DNA from 2 places in the Mesorhizobium sp. M1D.F.Ca.ET.231.01.1.1 genome. Region 1 is predicted to be linked to the other one. Evidence: predicted binding sites of a transcription regulator. Region 1 holds the regulator's gene; the other holds the start of a gene.
The links. Region 1 encodes PhoB, which activates phosphate uptake and scavenging genes when phosphate is short. Its sites were predicted from a motif close to TGTCATNNANCTGTCAT; they were not measured.

Region 1 (7,163 bases):
CTCGTCCGGATTTTATTTCCCGGCGGCCGAGATCCGGCCGCCGGGATAATTTTTGACTCAAAAGTCAGACAAGTTACTGATTCCCGCGGCAAACTCCGGCCGGTCCGCAAAGGGCGGCTGCAGGCTCCTCCAGGCATCGCCGATGAGGCGTTACCGGGCTGACACGAAACTGTCATGCAACTGTAATAATCGAGAGCTATTGCGCTCACGGGCGCCGCCAAAAGGCGGTGCCAAGAGACCATATTCCGAACAGGAGCAGGCCACATGAGACATTTCATCCGCTCGGCGGCCGTTGCGATCGCAATGGCTACGGCGTCCACGCTCACCCTGTCCGCCGCTTGGGCTGCGGACATCTCCGGTGCCGGCGCCACCTTCCCCTATCCGATCTACGCGAAGTGGGCCGACGCCTACAAAAAGGAGACCGGCATCGGTCTCAACTATCAATCGATCGGTTCCGGCGGCGGCATCAAGCAGATCAAGGCCAAGACCGTCACCTTCGGCGCCTCCGACGCGCCGCTGAAGGGCGACGAACTGGACGGCACCGGCCTCGCGCAGTTCCCGATGGTGATGGGCGGCATCGTTCCGGTCGTCAACCTCGAAGGCGTCAAGCCCGGTGAACTCGTGCTCGACGGCCCGACGCTGGCCGATATCTTCCTCGGCAAGATCACAAGCTGGGATGACGCGGCGATCAAGAAGCTCAACCCCGACGTCAAGTTGCCTTCGCAGGCGATCGCCGTGGTTCACCGTTCAGACGGTTCGGGCACCACGTTCAACTTCACCTACTATCTCGGCGACGTCAGCGCGGACTGGAAGGGTAAGGTCGGCGTCGACAAGGCTGTGGAATGGCCCGTCGGCATCGGCGCCAAGGGCAATGAGGGCGTTGCCAACAACGTCTCGCAGACCGGCGGCGCGATCGGCTATGTCGAATATGCTTACGCCAAGCAGAACAAGCTGACCTACACCGACCTGATCAACAAGGACGGCAAGAAGGTCGAGCCGACCGCTGCGGCGTTCTCGGCCGCGGCGGCCAGTGCCGACTGGAACTCGCAGCCGGGCTACGGCGTGATCCTGGCCAACCAGGCTGGCGCCGAATCCTGGCCGATGACGTCGGCCACCTGGATCCTCGTCTACAAGAAGCCCGACGACGCCGCGGCCACGACCGAAGCGCTCAAGTTCTTCGCCTGGTCCTACGCCAAGGGCGACGATATGGCCGCCGAGCTGGACTATGTTCCGATGCCCGACGCGGTGGTGAAGAGCGTCGAGGAAATGTGGGGCAAGGACATCGTCGACGCGAACGGCAAGCCGCTCTATTCCGGCATGTAATTCCTGCGGAATAAGGAGGGCGCCACGGCGCCCTCCTGTCTCTTTCGAAATGCGAGGGGCTAAATGACTTCTGTTTCCGAAGCCGTGGCATCGTCGGTCACGCGGACCAGAGAAGCGACGGTGCGCCGCTTCGCCCTCACCGACACGATCTTCCGGACGGCCACGCGCCTTTCCGCCATCCTTGTGCTGGTCCTGCTCGGCGGGGTCGCGATCTCGCTGATCGCCGGCTCGTGGGAGGCCCTGTCTAAGTTCGGCTTCTCCTTCCTTACCACCGAATCCTGGAACCCGGTCACCGAGAATTTCGGTGCCCTGGCGCCGATCTACGGCACCATCGTCACCTCGGCCATCGCCATTCTCATTGCCGTGCCGATCGGCATCGGCATCGCCGTCTTCCTCACCGAGCTCTGCCCGCGCCCGCTCCGGCGCCCGATCGGCATCGCGGTCGAGCTGCTCGCCGGCATTCCCTCGATCATCTACGGCATCTGGGGCCTGTTCGTCTTCGCGCCCTTCCTGCAGACGACGGTGCAGCCCTTCATCATCGGCCTTTTCCACGGCATACCGGGCCTTTCCAGCCTGTTTGCCGGTCCACCCTACGGCATCGGCCTGCTGACCTCGTCGCTCATCCTTGCCATCATGGTGCTGCCCTTTATCACCTCGATCACCAAGGACGTGTTCGATACGGTGCCGGCGGTGCTGAAGGAATCAGCCTACGGCATCGGCTGCACGACCTGGGAAGTGACCCGGCGCGTGACCATTCCCTACACCCGCGTCGGCATCATGGGCGGCGTCATGCTCGGCCTCGGCCGCGCGCTTGGCGAGACGATGGCCGTCACCTTCGTCATCGGCAACGCGCACCGCATCAGCGCCTCGCTGTTTGCGCCGGGCACGACGATCTCGGCGACCATCGCCAACGAATTCACCGAGGCCGACGGCGAGCTGTATACGTCCTCGCTGGTCTCGCTCGGCCTGATCCTGTTCATCATCACCTTCATCATCCTCGCGCTCGCACGCTACATGCTGTTGCGCATCGATAGCCGCACGGGAGCCTGACCGATGTCGACAGCCGCATCGCTCCACCAGAGCCGCAAGCGCAAGAACGCCGTGATGATGGCGCTGTGCGTCATCGCCGCGGGCATCGGTCTTGCCTGGCTGGCGCTGATCCTCGGCGCGCTGATCTACAAGGGCCTCTCCGGCGTCTCGCTGGCGGTCTTTACCGAGATGACGCCGCCGCCCGGCGACGCCGGCGGCCTGCTCAACGCCATCTACGGCAGCATCGTGATGACCATCATCGGCATCATCGTCGGCACGCCGATCGGCGTGCTGGCCGGCACCTACATGGCCGAGTACGGGCGCTTCTCGCGTCTCACCACGGTGGTGCGTTTCATCAACGACATCCTTTTGTCGGCGCCGTCGATCATCGTCGGCCTGTTCGTCTATGAGCTGATGGTGCGGCCGATGGGGCATTTCTCGGCGATCGCCGGCGCGGTGGCGCTGTCCATCCTGGTGATCCCCGTCGTGGTGCGCACCACCGAGGACATGCTCAACCTTGTGCCCAACGCGCTGCGCGAAGCCGGCACCGCCATCGGCGCGCCGCGCTGGGTGGTGATCCGCTCCGTCGCCTATCGTGCCGCGCTATCCGGCATCGTCACCGGCATATTGCTGGCGATCGCTCGCATTTCAGGCGAGACGGCGCCGCTGCTGTTCACCGCGCTCAACAACCAGTTCTGGTCGAGCAATCTCAACGCGCCGATGGCCAGCCTGCCGGTGACCATCTTCCAGTTCGCGCTCAGCCCCTATGAGGAATGGCAGCAACTGGCCTGGACGGGCGCACTCATAATCACCCTGACGGTTCTCGGGCTGAGCATTTTCGCCCGCAGCCTTACCGGACGCAGAGAGGACAGATGAAACCGATGTTGTCCACCGACCTTAACGTAGCCGAGACGGCCGTCGAAAAGGCCAAGATCGAGGTCAAGAACCTCAACTTCTACTATGGCCAGTCGAAGGCGCTGAAGGACATCAACCTGTCGCTGCCGGAGCGCAGCGTCACCGCCTTCATCGGGCCGTCGGGCTGCGGGAAGTCGACGCTGCTGCGCGTGCTGAACCGCATCTACGAACTCTACCCGAAGCAGAGCGCCGAAGGCCAGGTGCTGCTCGACGGCAAGAACATCCTCGACCGCTCGCAGGACCTCAACCTGCTCAGGACCAAGATCGGCATGGTGTTCCAGAAGCCGACGCCGTTCCCGATGTCGATCTACGAGAACATCGCCTTCGGCGTCAGGCTGTACGAGAAGATCAGCAAGGCCGAGATGGACAACCGGGTCGAGTCGGCGCTGAAGCGGGCGGCGCTGTGGAACGAGGTCAAGGACAAGCTCAACGCCAGCGGCCAGAGCCTTTCGGGTGGCCAGCAGCAGCGGCTCTGCATCGCCCGCACGGTGGCGGTGAAGCCGGAGGTCATCCTGCTCGACGAGCCGGCATCGGCGCTCGATCCGCTGTCGACGGCCAAGATCGAGGAGCTGATCGACGAGCTGCAGGCCGACTACACGATCGTGATCGTCACCCACAACATGCAGCAGGCGGCGCGTGTGTCGCGGCAGACGGCGTTCATGTATCTCGGCGAGCTGGTCGAGTTCGACCGGACCGAGAAGATCTTCACGTCGCCTCGCGAGAAGCGCACCCAGGACTACATCACCGGCCGCTTCGGCTGAGTTCATACGAGGACATCACCATGGCCCATACGGTCGCTTCCTTCGACGACGATCTGAGGCAGATCAGCCAGCTTATCCGTGACATGGGCGATCTTGCCGGGTCGATGGTCGGCGCGTCGACCAAGGCTCTGCTCAACTCCGACAACGCGATGGCGCAACGTGTGGTCTCCGACGATGCCATCATGGACGCGCGGCAGCGCGAGCTCGACGATCGCGCCATCACGCTGATCGCCAAACGCCAGCCGATGGCCGACGACCTGCGCAGCGTGGTCGGCGCCATCCGCATGGCCGGCGACCTCGAGCGCATCGGGGACCTTGCCAAGAACATCGCCAAGCGCGTCGGCTCGGTCGGCGTCAGCGCCGCGCCGCGCGACCTTTCGCACTCCATCGATTCGATGGCGCAGCTGGTGCTGATCCAGGTCCAGGGCGTGATCGAGGAGTATACGGCGGGCGACGCCACGGCGCTCGCCAAGCTGCGCAACGACGACGAGCGCATCGACGTCAAATACACCTCCGTCTTCCGCGAGCTCCTGACCTACATGATGGAAGACCCGCGCAACATCACGGCTTGCACGCATCTTTTGTTCTGCGCCAAGAATCTGGAGCGCATCGGCGACCATGTGACCAATATCGCCGAGAACGCCTATTATGTGCTGACCGGCACGCAATTGCCCGCGAACCGTCCGAAACAGGACGAGACGGCGATGTCGGCGCCGGCGGCCTGACAGCGAAGGTAGCTCTATATGATCGCGCCACGCATCATGGTGGTGGAGGATGAGGAGCCGCTGGGGGTGCTGCTCCGTTACAACCTCGAATCCGAAGGCTATCAGGTCGAGGTGGTGACCCGCGGCGACGAGGCCGAGATCCGCCTGCAGGAGAACGTGCCTGACCTTCTGGTGCTCGACTGGATGGTGCCGGCGGTTTCCGGCATCGAGCTTTGCCGGCGGCTCAGGATGCGGCCCGAGACCGAACGGCTGCCGATCATCATGCTGACGGCGCGCGGCGAGGAAAGCGATCGCGTGCGCGGCCTCTCGACGGGCGCCGACGACTACCTGGTCAAGCCGTTCTCGACGCCGGAATTCATGGCCCGGGTCAAGGCGCTGCTGCGTCGCGCCAAACCGGAGGTGCTGTCCAGCGTGCTCAAGGTCGGCGACATCGTGCTCGACCGCGAATCGCACCGCGTCTACCGCAAGAAGAGCGAGATCAGGCTCGGCCCGACCGAGTTCCGGCTGCTCGAATTCATGATGCGGCATCCCGGCCGGGTGTTCTCGCGCAGCCAGCTGCTCGACAATGTCTGGGGCGAGACGATCTATATCGACGAACGCACGGTGGACGTACATGTCGGACGCCTGCGCAAGGCGGTCAACAACGGCCGCATGCCGGATGTCATCCGCACCATCCGCGGGGCGGGTTACGCGATCCGGGAAGACTAGGCTAGAGCCCCGCCATCCCGATGGATCGAAATCATGTTCCAGGGGCAGAACTCAATAGCAGGCGGTTGCCGATGCCGCAGTAGTGGCGATGCAGGGGATATGCATGAGGCCCGGCTCGCCTGGCCTCAAGCCTTCCTCCGGCTTTCCCGCAGGCGCTTCACCGTTGCATCGACGATCGGACCGATGTCACTGCGATCGATACCCACATCCTCGAGATAGTGGTCGTTGAGCCTATTCAGTTCCTCGATCACGGCGATCCGGAATACTTCATCCTGGCACCAGCCCACCAGTTTGCCGAGAACGCGGCCGACACCAGAAGAGGACCAGTGGCGCCAGGCATGCGGCCTTGCGTATGGCGGCAGGGACTTCACACTCGTTGTCATGTCGAACCTCCCGGAAATGTTTATGCAGTCTCTGCCTTCTCCGGCGGAAAGACCCGAAATGCTCCTGAAAGAGTTCGGAAAAGTTTCCGAAGTCGGGTAGATTTCGGCCCATGGTGATGATCCACCGAATGGGACCGTTCCGCCTCGATACCGAGACGGGAATCGTGTTTCGAAATGCCGAGCCCCTCGCATTGGGGCAGCGAGCGGTTGCGCTCCTGCGCGTGCTGGTGGAGCGAGCGGGTGCACCCGTCTCCAAGGCTGCGCTGATGGATGCCGGATGGTCCGGTCTCGCCGTTGAAGAAAGCAACCTGACTGCCCAGATCGCGGCACTCCGCCGGGTGTTCGGGGAAGAACCCGGCGGCGAGCGCTGGATCGAGACGCTCCCGCGCCGCGGCTATCGGTTCGTCGGACCAGTGGTCCCGGCGAAGGACCCGCCCCAAGATGAAGGAGCGGAAGTGAATCCGGCACTCCTGATTCCCGGAGGGCCCTCCCTCGCCGTTCTGCCCTTCGTCAACATGAGCGGCGACCCCGAGCACGAATACTTCAGCGACGGTATCACCGAGGACATCATCACCGACCTCTCGAAGGTCTCCACGCTCAACGTGCTGTCGCGCCACACCACCTTCACGTTCAAGGGCAAGGCCGTCGAAATAGGTCAGCTGGCTCAGCGGCTGAAGGTCGGTTACGTCGTCGAAGGCAGCGTGCGCAAGGCTGGCGGGCGGGTGCGGATCACGGCGCAGCTGATCGACGCGAGCAAGGACAGCCAGGTCTGGGGCGAGCGCTATGACCGCGAACTGAAAGACATCTTTGCGCTGCAAGACGAAATCGCGCAGGCCATCGTGGCGGCGCTGAAGATTAGGCTGCTGCCAGCCGAGAAGACAGCGATCGAGAGCCGCTCGACGCAGGACCCGGAGGCCTATCAGCTCTATCTCCAAAGCCGGTATTACCGGACGCAGCAGGGAGCGAGAAACCTGGAGATCGCTGTTCGCTTTTGCCGGCGAGCGCTGGAAATCGACCCTGACTACGCTCGCGCCTGGGCTTTGGTCGCCCTCTGCCAGGCGGGCCTGCATTTCAGGGGAAGGTCAGAAGAGCCGGGCTTATCAGCCGCCGAAAAGGCGCTCTCGATCGATCCAACTTTGGCCGAGGCTCATACTGCTAGGGGGCGAGCACTGGCTGAGATGGGGCGCTTCGATGAGGCGCTGGCGGCGCAGCAGGAATCGCTGCGCCTGGAACCGGACTCGTTTGAGGTGCGGGCTAACCTTGGCGTGACCTGCCATTACCTCGGCCGCTACGAAGACGCGATCGAGCATTCCGAGCGC
Region 2 (7,163 bases), on a different contig from region 1:
CGGGCTGAATGCTCAGCCATTATAACGTTGGAAGACGAGCGAGGCGTTGGTGCCGCCGAAGCCGAAGGAGTTCGACAACGCCACATCGATCTGGCGCTGGCGCGGCTTGTTCGGCACGAGATCGATCGCCGTCTCGCGTTCCGGATTGTCGAGGTTGATGGTGGCGGGGGCGATGTTGTCGCGGATGGCGAGGATGGAAAAGATCGCTTCCGCGGCGCCCGCGGCGCCCAGCAGATGGCCGATCGACGACTTGGTCGACGACATCGAAATCTTGGAGGCGGCATTGCCGACCAGCCGCTCGACGGCGCCGAGCTCAATCGTGTCGGCCATGGTCGACGTGCCGTGCGCATTGATGTAGTCGATATCGGCGGGCGAGAGCTTCGCCCGGTTCAGTGCCGCCGTCATGCAGCGGAAAGCGCCGTCACCATCCTCGGCCGGGGCGGTGATGTGATAGGCGTCGCCGGTGAGGCCGTAGCCGGTGACTTCGGCATAGATCCTGGCGCCGCGCGCCTTGGCATGCTCGAGCTCTTCCAGGACGACGACGCCGGCGCCCTCGCCCATGACGAAGCCGTCGCGGTCGCGGTCATAGGGGCGCGAAGCGATCTCGGGCGTGTCGTTGCGCTCGGTGGATAGAGCGCGGCAGGCAGCGAACCCTGCCATGGAAAGCCGCGTGATCGGCGCCTCGGCGCCGCCGGCCACCATGACGTCGGCATCGCCCCAGATGATCAGCCGCGCGGCATCGCCGATGGCGTGCGCGCCGGTCGAACAGGCAGTGACGACCGCATGGTTCGGGCCTTTCAGCCCGTGCCGGATGGAAACTTGGCCGGAGACCAGATTGATGATCTGTCCAGGGATGAAGAACGGGCTGATGCGGCGCGGACCGCGCTCCTTGAGGATCAACGCGTTCTCGGCAATGCCGTCGATGCCGCCGATGCCGGAGCCGATCAGCACGCCGGTGGCACACTGATCCTCATGCGTCTCGGGCTTCCAGCCGGAATCGGCCAGCGCCTCGTCGGCGGCCGCGATGCCGTAGAGGATGAAGTCGCCGATCTTGCGCAGTTCCTTCGGCTCGAGCACGGCCTCGGGGTTGAAGGTGCCGTTGGCACCGTCACCGCGCGGAACGATGTGGGCGATCTTGCAGGCAAGGTCGTCCACCTCGAATTCGGTGATGCGGCGAGCAGCGCTGCGGCCGGAAAGCAGTTCCTTCCAGCTGTGCTCGACGCCCGTGCCGAACGGTGAAAGCAGGCCAAGGCCCGTGACGACGACTCGCCTCATCGCAGGTCCTCCCCGGTGATGCCCGCGGAAAGTCTCAGGCCGAGGCCTTGTCGATGTACTTCACGGCATCGCCGACAGTCAGGATGGTTTCGGCGGCGTCGTCCGGAATCTCGACGCCGAACTCTTCTTCGAACGCCATGACGAGTTCGACCGTATCGAGGCTATCCGCGCCCAGATCGTCGATGAAGCTCGCCTGCTCCGTCACTTTGTCGGCATCGACGCCGAGATGCTCGATGACGATCTTCTTGACGCGCTCTGCGGTGTCACTCATTTGGGGCCTCGTCTTACGTTGTGTTGTCTTCGTTAGCGGGCGGAATGCCGCTAATCAAGCTGAAAGATGGTCTTATGGGAAACGCAACGCCACAGGACCGGTTTTTGCCCGAACCGCCGGGTTGCCGGCCGCATTACACGAAAAATGGCGGGCGTCCAAGCCGAAATGGCTGTTTTCACAGCCGCCCGACCTTGGTCGATCAAATCATCGCCATGCCGCCGTTGACATGGATGGTCTGGCCGGTGACGTAGGCGGCTTCGTCCGAGGCGAGATAGGCGACCGCGGCAGCGACCTCGGCGCCGGTGCCCATGCGCCGGGTCGGAATCGCCGCCATGATCGCTTCCTTCTGCTTGTCGTTGAGCTTGTCGGTCATGGCCGATTCGATGAAGCCCGGAGCGACGCAGTTGACGGTGATGTTGCGGGTGGCGATTTCCTGTGCCAGCGACTTGGAAAAGCCGATCATGCCGGCCTTGGAGGCGCAGTAATTGGTCTGGCCGGGATTGCCGGTGACGCCGACCACCGAGGTGATGTTGATGATGCGGCCATGGCGGCGGCGCATCATCGGGTGCGTCAGCTCGCGGGTGAGGCGGAACACCGCGGTGAGGTTCACCTCCAGCACGGAATCCCAGTCGGCGTCCGACATGCGCACGAACAGCCCGTCCTTGGTGATGCCGGCATTGTTGACCAGGATGTCGACGCCTTCGAGATCGGCCTCGGCCTTCTGGCCGAGCGCCTTGACCGCGTCGCGGTTGGTCAGATCCGCCGGAAACAGCTTCACGCGTTCGCCCATCTCGCCGGCCAGCGCTTCAAGCTTCTCCACACGGGTGCCGTGCAGGCCGACGATGGCGCCCTGGCTGTGCAGCACCCTGGCGATCGCCTCGCCGATGCCTCCCGATGCGCCGGTGACGAGGGCCTTGCGGCCGGTCAGTTCGAACATTTCTTTAAACCTCTCTCTTCTGGACGCCCCGCTAGCGACCCTCGTTCTGTATTCGTCATGCCGTCTAGGCCATACCAGAAGTTCTCGGCGCTCACGACCGATTCTTCGCCGAGCCTGATCGGCTCCAGCACTTCCGCGGCTAGATAGTAGTCCTCAAGATCTTCAAGTCTGCGCTCAACGAAATCTCGCAGGCGTTGAGCTTTGCTTCGACCCGTCTTCCGCGCCAGATCCTTTAGGCGTTGCTCGATTTCGGGAGAAAGTCGAACCGATGTGGGCACGCCGCACCTGCGGATGAAATTGAAAAGCCCCTGCTTACCCCAGCGCCGCCAGCGCCGCCTCGACTTCCGCCGCCGTGCCGACGGCGCCGGTGGCGATGTCGCGGTTGATGCGCCGCGCCAGGCCCGACAGCACCTTGCCGGCGCCGACTTCGTAGAGCGTCGAGACGCCGTTCTGGCCAAACCACTCCACCGTCTCGCGCCAGCGCACGCGGCCGGTGACCTGCTGGATAAGGCGGCGGGCGATCTCGTCCGGGTCGCTCGTCGGGGTCACGCTGATATTGGAGACGACCGGAATCACCGGCGCCTTCTTCGCCACCCCGGCCAGCGCCTCGCGCATGATCTCGGCCGCCGGCGCCATCAGCGCCGAATGGAACGGGGCCGAGACCTGCAGCATCAGCGCCCGCTTGGCGCCCTTTTCCGTGCAGAACTTCGCCGCCAGCTCGACGGCTGACTTGGCGCCGGAAATCACCAGCTGGCCGCCCCCATTGTCGTTGGCGACCTGGCAAACCGCCCCATTGGCGGAATCCTGTGCCGCTTCCGCGCAGGCGGCTTCGACATCGGCCTGCTCCAGCCCGATGATCGCCGCCATGGCCCCCTCGCCCGGAGGCACTGCCGCCTGCATGGCATTGCCACGGGTGCGCAGCAGCCGCGCGGCATCGGCGACCGAGACGAAGCCGGAGGCGGCAAGTGCTGAATATTCGCCGAGCGAATGGCCGGCAACGTAAGACACCTTGTCCCTCAACGAAAAGCCGCGCGCTTCCAGCGCCCGCAGCGCCGCAAGCGACACCGCCATCAGCGCCGGCTGCGCGTTGGCCGTCAGCGTCAGGGTTTCCTCGGGTCCTTCCCAGATCAGCTTCGACAGCTTTTCGCCAAGCGCCTCGTCAATCTCCTCGAAGACGCGGCGCGCCTCAGGAAAGGCATCGGCGAGGTCCTTGCCCATGCCGACGGCCTGGCTGCCCTGTCCCGGAAAGGTGAATGCGACGGCCATCTTAGCGTCTCCAGCGGCTTGTTTTTCCCTGCCTCTGGCGCAAGGCGGACGGCCAAGTCAAGCCCGCTGTCGCCGGCTCAGCGCCTATTTCGGCCGGAAAACCTGCCGAGTTGCCTGTTCCAAAAAGGCTTTTTGGCGATCACACCTGATGAAAACCGCTCACGAATCGTTTGCTGGCTCTTCTTATTTCCGCCACAGGCGCTAGCTTTGCGTGACATTTCGATGACAGTGGCGTGACGCGAGTGGAAGACGCGTAACATGGGCCGGGGAAGCAAAGTGGCTAGGATCAGGAAAGGCGCGGCCAAGCCCGCGCCGCAATTTTTGGAAGACGATCCGTCCACCGGCTATCTGCCGGGCCGGAGATGGCCGATTGTCCGCTACGGCCTCGCAACGCTGCTCGCCTCCGCCCTTCTGGTGTTCGCCATCGAATGGATCGTGCGCGGCGACTTCTTCGGCACGGTCGACTTCTTCCTGCAGCCCTTCAAGCCCGGCTGGACCACGATCATCGTCTTTGCGCTGGTGCTGATCGGGCTCGACGCCATACTCGGCCGCAGCCATCAGAGCCTGATGATCGTCGCGCCGCTGACGCTGGCATTGGCCTTTGTCGGTCACCAGAAATCGCACTATCTCGGCGATCCGCTCTATCCGACCGATTTCCTCTATGCCCGCCAGATCATGGCCCTGATGCCGCTTCTGGTGCGCGAGCGGCCCTGGACCGCAGTGATGCTCGGCGCGGCCATCGTCGCCAGCCTGACACTGCTCGTCTATGGCTGGCGGCTCTGGCGCCGGCGCGTGCCGATCCTCAGCCGCAAGGGACGGCTGGCGCGGCTGTCGCTGGCCGTGCCGCTGCTCGCCTTCTTCGTCTCGATCATGGACTACGCCACCTTCTCGTGGACGCGCGACAGGCTGCAGATCATCCCGATCATGTGGGACCAGAAGGAGAACTACGCCTCCAACGGCTTCGCGCTCGCCTTCGCGATGAACGTGCCGATGGCACATGTCTCGGCGCCGCCTGGCTATGACGACAAGACGCTGGACGCGATCACGCGCCCGGAGGTTGCCGCCTCGGTGCCGGACCAGAAGCCCGACATCATCGTGGTGATGAGCGAATCCTTCTGGGATCCAACGGGGCTTCCCGGCGTCAGCATCAAGCCGGATCCGATCCCGACCGTGCGCGCGCTGCGCTCGGGCTCGATGTTCTCGCCGGAATTCGGCGGCATGACCGCCAATATCGAGTTCGAGGCGCTGACCGGCTTCTCCAACGCCTTCCTGCCGGCCGGCTCGATCCCCTACCAACAGTACGTGCGTACGCCGACGCCGTCACTGGCGACCTTCCTGAAGAGCGAAGGTTATAGGGCGCGCGCCATCCACCCTGGCACCAATTGGTTCTGGAACCGAGGCGCCGTCTATGCCGATTTCGGCTTCAACGACTTCCGCTCGGAAGAAACGCTGCCGCCGCTGGAAAAACGCGGGCCGCTGGCTTCCGACGCGGCGATGACCGACGAGATCATCCGCGAGGCCGACGCCAGCGAGGACCCGGTGTTCCTGTTCGCGGTCAGCCTGCAGAACCACGGGCCCTACGAGCCCTACCGCTACTACAATCCAACCCATGCGATCAACGCGCCGATCAGCACCTGGGCACGGGAATCGCTGCTCTCCTATGCCGAAGGCTCGGCCGATGCCGATCGCGGCCTGCAGCGCCTGATCGAGTGGGCGAAAAAGCGCGAGCGGCCGACCGTCGTCGCCTTCTTCGGCGACCATCTGCCGCCGCTCGGCCCTGTCTATGTCGAGACCGGCTTCCTCAAGGACAATGTCGCGCCACGCAAGGAGCCGACACCAGAAGCCGCGCTCGAGCATCACGACACGCCGCTGATCATCTGGTCGAACCGCTCCGGCCCGGTAGAGAACCTGGGCTCGGTAAGCCCGGCCTTCCTGCCTTACCATATCCTCACCACGGCGGGGATTTCCCACCCCTACTACACCGGCTTCCTCGGCGCGCTGCGCCAACGTTACCGGGTGGTCGACCGCAACCTTTTGCTGTCGCGCTTTGGCGAGGCGACGCCCGAGTGGGCGAGACAAAAGAAAATCGATCCGCGGATCAACGATTTCCGGCTGATCCAGTACGACATGATGTTCGGCAAGCGCCGCGTCGCGCCCGACTTCTTCCCCGAAACGGTCGTCCCGCTCGTCGCGCATACGAGCTGAGCCTGTCACTATTTGCGCGAGCGCCGGAGATTTCCGGCCATGCGGCATCGTGGAATCGTCGATCCTGTCTCCCGCCCTTGCCTTCCTGGCGAATTGCTGTATAGACGCCGGCAATCTGCCGGTCCTTGCTGGGGGCTGAACGGAGGGCCGTGGCTTTTCGAAGGCCACGTCATGAAGCCAGAAGCGCTTTTGGCCTCCCGTGTCTCCGCTCTCGACCGTCTCGCGATGCTCCTTTCTTCCCCGCTCCTTCGCGTTCGGGTCAGACAAGTTGCAGAGGCTTAGCCGCGAGGGCCGGTAAGAGAAACGAAGAAAGGCAGAAAAACATAATGGCTCTTTACGAACATGTGTTTCTTGCCCGGCAGGACCTGTCGCAGCAGCAGGTCGATGCGCTTGTCGAACAGTACAAGGGTGTCATCGCCGCCAATGGCGGATCGGTCGGCCGGATCGAGAACTGGGGACTGAAGTCCCTCACCTACCGGGTCAAGAAGAACCGGAAGGCTTACTACACGCTGATGGACATCAACTGCCCGCCGGCGGCGCTCAACGAAATGGAGCGCCAGATGGGCCTGTCCGAGGACGTCCTTCGCTTCCTGACCGTCAAGGTCGAGGCGCATGAGGAAGGTCCCTCGGCGATGATGCAGAAGCGCGAGGAGCGCTCCGAGCGCGGCGGCTTCGGCGACCGCGACCGCGGCGACCGTGGCCCGCGCTCGTTCGGCGACCGCGACCGCGGCGATCGTGGCCCGCGTTCGTTCGGCGACCGTGACGGCGGCGACCGTGGTCCGCGCCGTCCGCGCGAAAACGTTGAAGGGGGTGCAGAATAATGGTCGACATCAACCAGATCCCGACCCGGCGCCCGTTCCATCGCCGCCGCAAGACCTGCCCCTTCTCCGGCGCCAACGCCCCGAAGATCGACTACAAGGACGTGCGTCTCCTGCAGCGCTACATTTCCGAGCGCGGCAAGATCGTGCCCTCGCGCATCACCGCCGTCAGCCAGAAGAAGCAGCGCGAGCTCGCCAAGGCGATCAAGCGCGCCCGCTTCCTCGGCCTGCTGCCCTACGTGGTTCGCTGATATTCTCGAGCGGGCGGCTTGCCGCCCGCTTCTTCCCGGCCGTGACGGGCACGACCGGTTCGAGCATCAAATCCCGAGTTGGGGTCAAAAACCCCTAACTGCCGCGACAGGCAGGACAGCGACACCGGCGGCAACGCCTC

Region 2: the regulator PhoB is predicted to act here: its motif matches at 3,961-3,977, upstream of EN874_RS22655 (LTA synthase family protein).

Annotation. Positions count from the first base shown of each region.
Region 1 covers NZ_RZOZ02000002.1:256,891-264,053, reverse strand. The annotation lists gene pstS (phosphate ABC transporter substrate-binding protein PstS) at 265-1,323, shown strand; gene pstC (phosphate ABC transporter permease subunit PstC) at 1,387-2,373, shown strand; gene pstA (phosphate ABC transporter permease PstA) at 2,377-3,228, shown strand; gene pstB (phosphate ABC transporter ATP-binding protein PstB) at 3,225-4,028, shown strand; gene phoU (phosphate signaling complex protein PhoU) at 4,049-4,753, shown strand; gene phoB (phosphate regulon transcriptional regulator PhoB) at 4,772-5,461, shown strand; gene EN874_RS33645 (DUF1127 domain-containing protein) at 5,587-5,844, opposite strand; gene EN874_RS07600 (winged helix-turn-helix domain-containing tetratricopeptide repeat protein) at 5,955-7,163, shown strand, end outside.
Region 2 covers NZ_RZOZ02000009.1:98,429-105,591, reverse strand. The annotation lists gene fabF (beta-ketoacyl-ACP synthase II) at 13-1,275, opposite strand; gene EN874_RS22675 (acyl carrier protein) at 1,310-1,546, opposite strand; gene fabG (3-oxoacyl-[acyl-carrier-protein] reductase) at 1,746-2,483, opposite strand; gene fabD (ACP S-malonyltransferase) at 2,796-3,749, opposite strand; gene EN874_RS22655 (LTA synthase family protein) at 4,008-5,954, shown strand; gene rpsF (30S ribosomal protein S6) at 6,281-6,775, shown strand; gene rpsR (30S ribosomal protein S18) at 6,775-7,023, shown strand.